One region of the Streptomyces sp. NPDC006335 genome, then DNA from elsewhere that is predicted to be linked to it. Evidence: riboswitches for the same ligand, from Rfam matches in the RefSeq annotation. Region 1 holds a riboswitch; the other holds the start of a gene.
The links. A riboswitch is a leader RNA that binds a small molecule or an ion and turns the genes downstream of it on or off. The one in region 1 is predicted to bind S-adenosylmethionine.

Region 1 (3,400 bases):
GCGCAGGCCATGAACCCGAACGCCCACCGCCAGGTCAAAAAGCCGAGCCGGTCAGCGCCGAGCATGCCCCACACCAACTGCGCCCGGATGTCGTCCGGCAGCATCCGGAAGTACTCCACCGGCGCCCACGGCGTGTGCGAGAAGTGGGCGATGCGCAGGTCGGGGCGGAGTTCGCGGAGCATCCCCGGCACCAGGCACAGGTGGTAGTCCTGCACCAGGACCGCCGCCCCCTCGGCCGCCTCCTGAGCGAGCGCCTCCGCGAAGGCACGGTTGTACGTCTCGTACGACGCCCACTGCCGCCGGAACTCCGCGTCGAAGGACGGCTCCAGCGGGGTCTGGTAGAGGAGGTGGTGGACGAACCAGAGGACCGAGTTGGCGATGCCGTTGTACGCGTCCGCGTGCACGTCGGCCGGGATCGGGAGCATCCGGACGCCGTCCTCGCCGACGCCCTGCCGTACCGCCTCGCGGTCACCGTCGGACAGCGCCGAGCACACCCACAGCGCGTCGGCCTCCGGCCCGATCGCCGACAGACCCGAGACCAGCCCGCCGCCACCCCGTTTGGGTTTCAGCGAACCGTCGTCCTGGACCTCGTAGGAGACCGGACCTCTGTTGGACGCGACCAGTACGTGGGCGTTGTGCGAGGGAGCCATGCCTCGACATCTAGCCCGGTGTCCAACCGCTCAAACGTTCCCTTTGGGAGCGCTCCGGAAGGGGCGCTCCTACGCCGCCCTTCTTTTCATGTACTCCGGGATCTCCGTCATCGGCGGCCGCTCCTCCGTGTCCACGGAGTACGTACGCGGCTCGAAGCCCTCCCGGCCGCGCTCGAACTGGGTCAGGGCGGGCCGGATCAGGTGGCCGCGGGCCAGCCGGAGCTGGGCGGTGCGGTAGATCGCGGCGGACATCCGGCCCAGGGCCTGCCCGTCCTGGTGGCGGTGCTTGCGCACCCCGACGTCGACCTGGGCGAGCGCGTCCAGGCCCACCAGATGCAGGGCGTCGACCAGCATGCCGAGCTCCACGCCGTAGCCGACGGGGAACGGCAACTGCTCCAGCAGGGAGCGCCGGGCCGCGTACTCGCCGCCCAGCGGCTGCACGAAACCGGCGAGCTGCGGCCAGTGCATGTTCAGCAGCGGGCGCGCCATCAGCTCGGTGACCCGGCCGCCCTGTCCGGCGGCACCGCCCAGGGGACGGTCGTACATGCCCTTGACCAGGTCGACCTCGGGGTCGGTGAGCAGCGGGCCGACGATGCCGGAGACGAAGTCCGAGGAGAACTCCTTCAGGTCGGCGTCGATGAAGCAGACGATGTCCCCGGTGGTGACCAGCAGGGACCGCCACAGGACCTCGCCCTTGCCGGGCACGGCCGGGATGCGCGGGAGGATGTCGTCGCGGTGGACGACCCGCGCGCCGGCCGCCGCGGCGACCTCCGACGTGCGGTCGGTCGATCCCGAGTCGACGACGACTATCTCGTCGACGAGCGGGACCTGCTGCATGAGGTCATGACGGATCACGGCGACGATGTCACCGACCGTCTCCTCCTCGTTGAGTGCGGGCAGGACGACACTGACCGTCCGGCCCGTGGCCCGCTTCGCCGCCATGATCCGGTGGAGCGGGCGATCGGTCACGGACCAGGAACGGGTCGCCAGCCAGCGCTCGACTTCGTTCAGCACAGTGCGCGGCTCCTCTGCGTGTGATCTGCGGGTGATCCATCTCGCCGTTCGGACGACTCTCTCAACTGTCCCGGCCGTCGGTTACAGTCTTGAACAACGCGGATGACCATCGCATGTCCAGGGTGGCCCGCCGTTCACAACTTCATACCGCTCATCCAGAGGGGCAGAGGGATACGGCCCGATGAAGCCCCGGCAACCCTCCAGTCGGCTCTTGCAGCGATCACTGACGATCGTCTCCGCGAGGCTCCCGACTCGGGAAGGTGCCAAATCCGTCTCACGGCGAAGTGCGTCGTGAGGAAGATGAGGAGAAAGGGCCTCGCCTCCATGGCTGCGCAGACTGTTGCAAGCACCACGAACTCCGTCGACCTGGGTCCCGCCGCGGCACTGAGCTGCCGCGAATGCGGCCACCGAGTCCCGCTCGGCCCGGTCTTCGCCTGCGAGGAGTGTTTCGGCCCGCTCGAGATCGCGTACGACTTCTCGGCCTACGAAACCGAGGAGCTCCGCAAGCGCATCGAGGCGGGACCCGCGAACATCTGGCGCTACGCCCCGCTGCTGCCCGTCCCCGCGGACGTGGCGGACAAGCCCAACATCAACCCCGGCTGGACCCACCTCGTCAAGGCCGACAACCTCGCCCGCGAGCTCGGCGTGACCGGCGGCCTGTACATCAAGGACGACTCCGGCAACCCGACGCACTCCTTCAAGGACCGCGTCGTCGCGCAGGCCCTGGAGGCCGCGCGTGCCTTCGGCTTCACCACGCTCTCCTGCTCCTCCACCGGCAACCTGGCCGGCGCGGTGGGTGCCGCCGCGGCCCGGGCGGGCTTCCGCTCCTGCGTGTTCATCCCGCACGACCTGGAGCAGGGCAAGGTCGTCATGGCCGCGGTCTACGGCGGCGAGCTCGTCGGCATCGAGGGCAACTACGACGACGTGAACCGCTTCTGCTCCGAGCTGATCGGCGACCCGGCCGGCGAGGGCTGGGGCTTCGTCAACGTCAACCTGCGGCCGTACTACGCGGAGGGGTCCAAGACCCTGGCGTACGAGATCTGCGAGCAGCTCGGCTGGAAGCTTCCCGACCAGCTCGTGGTGCCGATCGCCTCCGGCTCGCAGCTCACGAAGATCGACAAGGGGCTCCAGGAGCTGATCAAGCTCGGGCTCGTCGAGGACAAGCCGTACAAGATCTTCGGTGCGCAGGCGGAGGGGTGCTCGCCGGTGTCGGTGGCGTACAAGGCTGGCCACGACGTGGTCCGGCCCCAGAAGCCGAACACCATCGCCAAGTCGCTGGCCATCGGCAACCCGGCGGACGGCCCGTACGTGCTGGACATCGCGCGGCGTACCGGTGGCGCGGTGGAGGACGTGAACGACGAGCAGGTCGTCGACGCGATCAAGCTGCTGGCGCGGACCGAGGGGATCTTCGCGGAGACCGCCGGTGGGGTGACCGTGGGTGTCACCAAGAAGCTGATCGAGAACGGGCTGCTGGATCCCTCGCTGACGACCGTCGTGCTGAACACCGGGGACGGTCTGAAGACGCTGGACGCGGTGGCGGGTACGGGTCTGACGGCGACCATTCGTCCCAACCTCGATTCGTTCCGTGAGGCCGGCCTCGCGTAGTCGTTGTTCGTTTACCTGACCGGAGGTCTTGAACCATGAGCGTTTCCGTCCGTATCCCCACCATCCTGCGCACCTACACCGGCGGCCAGGCCGAGGTGCAGGCCGAGGGTGGGACCCTCGCCGAGGTCATC
Region 2 (3,400 bases), on a different contig from region 1:
GAACCGCTCCACGTGCTCGTCCGGGGTGCCCGCGCCGAAGCTCACCCGGATCGCGTTGAGGGACTTCTCGCCGGGCGCCGCCTCGGGGGCGCCGCACTCGCCCTGGGACTGCGGGTCGCTGCCGAGGAGGGTGCGGACGAGCGGGTGGGCGCAGAAGAGGCCGTCGCGGACGCCGATGCCGTACTCGGCGGAGAGGGCGGCGGCGAAGTGGGAGCTGTTCCAGCCCTCGACGACGAAGGAGATCACACCGACGCGGGGGGCGTCGTCGCCGAAGAGAGACAGCACGCGGACCTCGGGGACGTCGGCGAGTCCCTGGCGGACCTTCTCGATCAGGTGCTGCTCGCGGGCCACGAGGGTGTCGAAGCCGGCTTCGGTGAGCGCCTTGCAGGCCGACGCGATGGAGTAGGCGCCGATGACGTTGGGCGAGCCCGCCTCATGGCGCGCGGCGCTCTCGTGCCACTCCACGTCCACTCCCCCGTCCTCGCGCCGGGTGACCTTGCGGCTGGCGCCGCCGCCCGCGAGGTAGGGGTCGGCGGCCTTCAGCCAGTCGGCGCGGCCCGCCAGGACGCCGGAGCCGAAGGGGGCGTACAGCTTGTGGCCGGAGAAGGCGACCCAGTCGACGTCGAGGTCACGGACGCTCACCGGGTGGTGCGGGGCGAGCTGGGCGGCGTCGAGGACGATGCGGGCGCCGTGGGCGTGAGCGGCCGCCGCGAGCTCCCGTACGGGCCACAGCTCACCGGTGACGTTGGAGGCGCCGGTGACGCAGACCAGGGCCGGGCCGTAGGGGTCCCGGTCGGCGAGGGCCTTCTCCAGCGTCTCCACGGCCTGGCGCGGGGTGCGCGGGGCGTCGAGGTAGCTGACCCTGGCGTCCTTCCAGGGGAGCAGGCTCGCGTGGTGCTCGGTCTCGAAGACGAAGACCTGGCAGTCGGCGGGGAGGGCGGCGGCGAGGAGGTTGAGCGAGTCGGTGGTCGACCGGGTGAAGATCAGCTGGTCGTCGTCGCGGCAGTCGAGGAACTCCGTGACGGTCTTGCGGGCGTTCTCGAACAGGTCCGTCGACAGCTGGGAGAGGTAGCCGGCACCGCGGTGGACGCTGCCGTAGTAGGGCGCGTAGGCCGCCACGTCGTCCCAGACCCGCTGGAGGGCGGGGGCGCTGGCCGCGTAGTCGAGGGCCGCGTAGGTGACCTCGCCGCCGGTGACGAGCGGGACGGTGACATCCCGTCCCAGAACGGGCAGCTGGGCACAAATGGTCTGGACGGAGGCAGCGGTGGAGACAGACATGGGGGACTCCCGTGACAAGAGAAAGGTGAAAGATGAGATGGGTGCGCGGAGGCGGGGCTCGGCGGCCCTATCGCATTCGCTTGCTCACGGAGGACTCCCTCGAACGACCAGGACCCCTGGTTTCGAGAGGGGCCCGCGCTTGCCGTGAACCTCGCTGCTCACGGCCTGGTCTTCACCCGGGGCACCCCGCCACGGACGGAGGGTTGCCGGACAGTCGGCCGGGGCCTCATGACTGTCACTCATGACCTGGTACAGGAACGTACGTGAAGTGATCGTCGTCCCGCAACCCGAGTCCGGATCGCGGGACGACACCCTGGTGGCGGTTACGCGTTGCTGGCGGCCACCCAGCGTTCCAGCGTCCGCTTCGCCGCGCCCGAGTCGATCGACTCGGCGGCCTTGTCCATCCCGGCCCGCAACTGCTCGGCCAGCGTCCCCGTCCCCGGGTCCAGGGCCACCAGCGCGGCCGCGGAGTTCAGGAGTACGGCGTCGCGGACCGGGCCCTTCTCGCCGTCCAGCAGGTGGCGGGCGACCTCCGCGTTGTACGCCGGGTCACCGCCGCGCAGGGCCTCCACCGGCACGAGGTCGAGGCCGACGTCGCGGGGGTCGAAGCTCTCCTCGGTGACCTTGCCGTCGCGGACGATCCAGACGCGGGAGGTCGACGTGGTCGTCAGCTCGTCGAGGCCGTCGTCACCCCGGAAGACCAGGGAGGAGTTGCCGCGCTCGGCGAAGACGCCCGCGACGACCGGGGCCATGCGCGGGTCCGCGACGCCGACCGCCTGGGAGCGCACCCGGGCGGGGTTGGTCAGCGGGCCGAGGATGTTGAACACCGTGCGGATGCCCAACTGCCCTCGTGCGGCGCCCGCGTGACGCAGCGCCGGATGGAACTTGATCGCGAAGCAGAACGTGATCCCGGCCTCCTCGGCCACCTCGGCCACCCGCTGCGGGGTCAGCTCCAGGTTGACGCCGAGCTTCTCCAGGACGTCCGAGGCACCGGACGCGGAGGAGGCGGCCCGGTTGCCGTGCTTGACGACCGTGGCACCGGTGCCGGCCACGACGATCGCCGACATGGTGGAGATGTTGACTGTCTTGGCGCCGTCGCCGCCGGTGCCGACGATGTCCACCGTCCGCCCGGGGACCTCGATCACGTTGGCGTGCGCGTACATCGTCCGCACGAGCCCGTTGATCTCCTCGACGGTCTCGCCCTTGGCCCGGAGGGCGACCACGAAGCCGGCGATCTGCGCGTCGGTCGCCTCGCCCTGCATGATCCGGTCCATCGCCCACGCCGTCGCGTCGGCACTCTGATCGCGGCCGTACAGCAGGGCGTTCAGCACCTCGGGCCAGGAACGGCCCGCCGCGATGTCGCCTCCAGCGGGGGTCACAGCGCTCATGGGGCCGCTCCAGATGTCGTAGAAAACCGTGCCCACACCCTATCCAGCCCGGAGCACGACACAGGGCCCCGTCCGGTGTTCGGACGGAACGCCCCCACCGAACCCGCACCCCATGGCACGGCACGGCGAAGGGCCCGTCCGGTGTGTCGGACGGGCCCTTCTACCGCGCGTGGCGAGCGCAGCGACAAGCAGGGATCAGTGGTGGCCGTGGCCGCTCGTGATCTCCTTGTACTCCTCGACGGTCGGCTTGGGGATCTGGGACTCCTCGCCGTAGTACGCCTCGCTCAGCTTGGCGCGCAGCTTCTCGGATCCCTTGACCTTGCGCTCGACGCCGTTCTCGTCGACCGTGGGGCCGATCTGCGCCGGTGCGTACTGCTCGTGCGCCGTGAGCGTGTGGAGCTGCTCCTGGCTGAGCGGCTCGTGCACCTCGATGAACTCACCGTGCGGCAGGCGCTTGATGATGCCGGACTCGCGGCCGTGCAGCACCTTGTCCTTGTCGCGGCGCTGGAGGCCGAGGCAGATCCGCTTGGTGGCGATGAACGCCAGGACCGGGGCGACGAAGAACGCGACCCGCACGAACCACGTGATGGCGTTGATCGACAGGTGGAAGTGGGTGGCCCAGAGGTCGTTTCCACCACCGATCAGCAGCACCATGTACCAGGTGATCCACGCGACACCGAACGCGGTCCGGGTCGGGGCGTTGCGCGGGCGGTCCAGGATGTGGTGCTCGCGCT

Region 2: linked by a shared signal. The riboswitch ahead of ABZ098_RS02180 (aminotransferase class V-fold PLP-dependent enzyme) and the one ahead of thrC (threonine synthase) in region 1 are both predicted to bind S-adenosylmethionine.

Annotation. Positions count from the first base shown of each region.
Region 1 is NZ_JBEXQX010000016.1:43,542-46,941, reverse strand. It holds gene ABZ098_RS33880 (trehalose-6-phosphate synthase) at 1-650, opposite strand, end outside; gene ABZ098_RS33875 (glucosyl-3-phosphoglycerate synthase) at 720-1,664, opposite strand; SAM riboswitch class I at 1,813-1,971, shown strand; gene thrC (threonine synthase) at 1,989-3,269, shown strand; gene ABZ098_RS33865 (MoaD/ThiS family protein) at 3,305-3,400, shown strand, end outside.
Region 2 is NZ_JBEXQX010000001.1:467,515-470,914, forward strand. It holds gene ABZ098_RS02180 (aminotransferase class V-fold PLP-dependent enzyme) at 1-1,278, opposite strand, end outside; SAM riboswitch class IV at 1,409-1,525, opposite strand; gene trpD (anthranilate phosphoribosyltransferase) at 1,602-2,666, opposite strand; gene ABZ098_RS02190 (cytochrome bc complex cytochrome b subunit) at 2,862-3,400, opposite strand, start outside.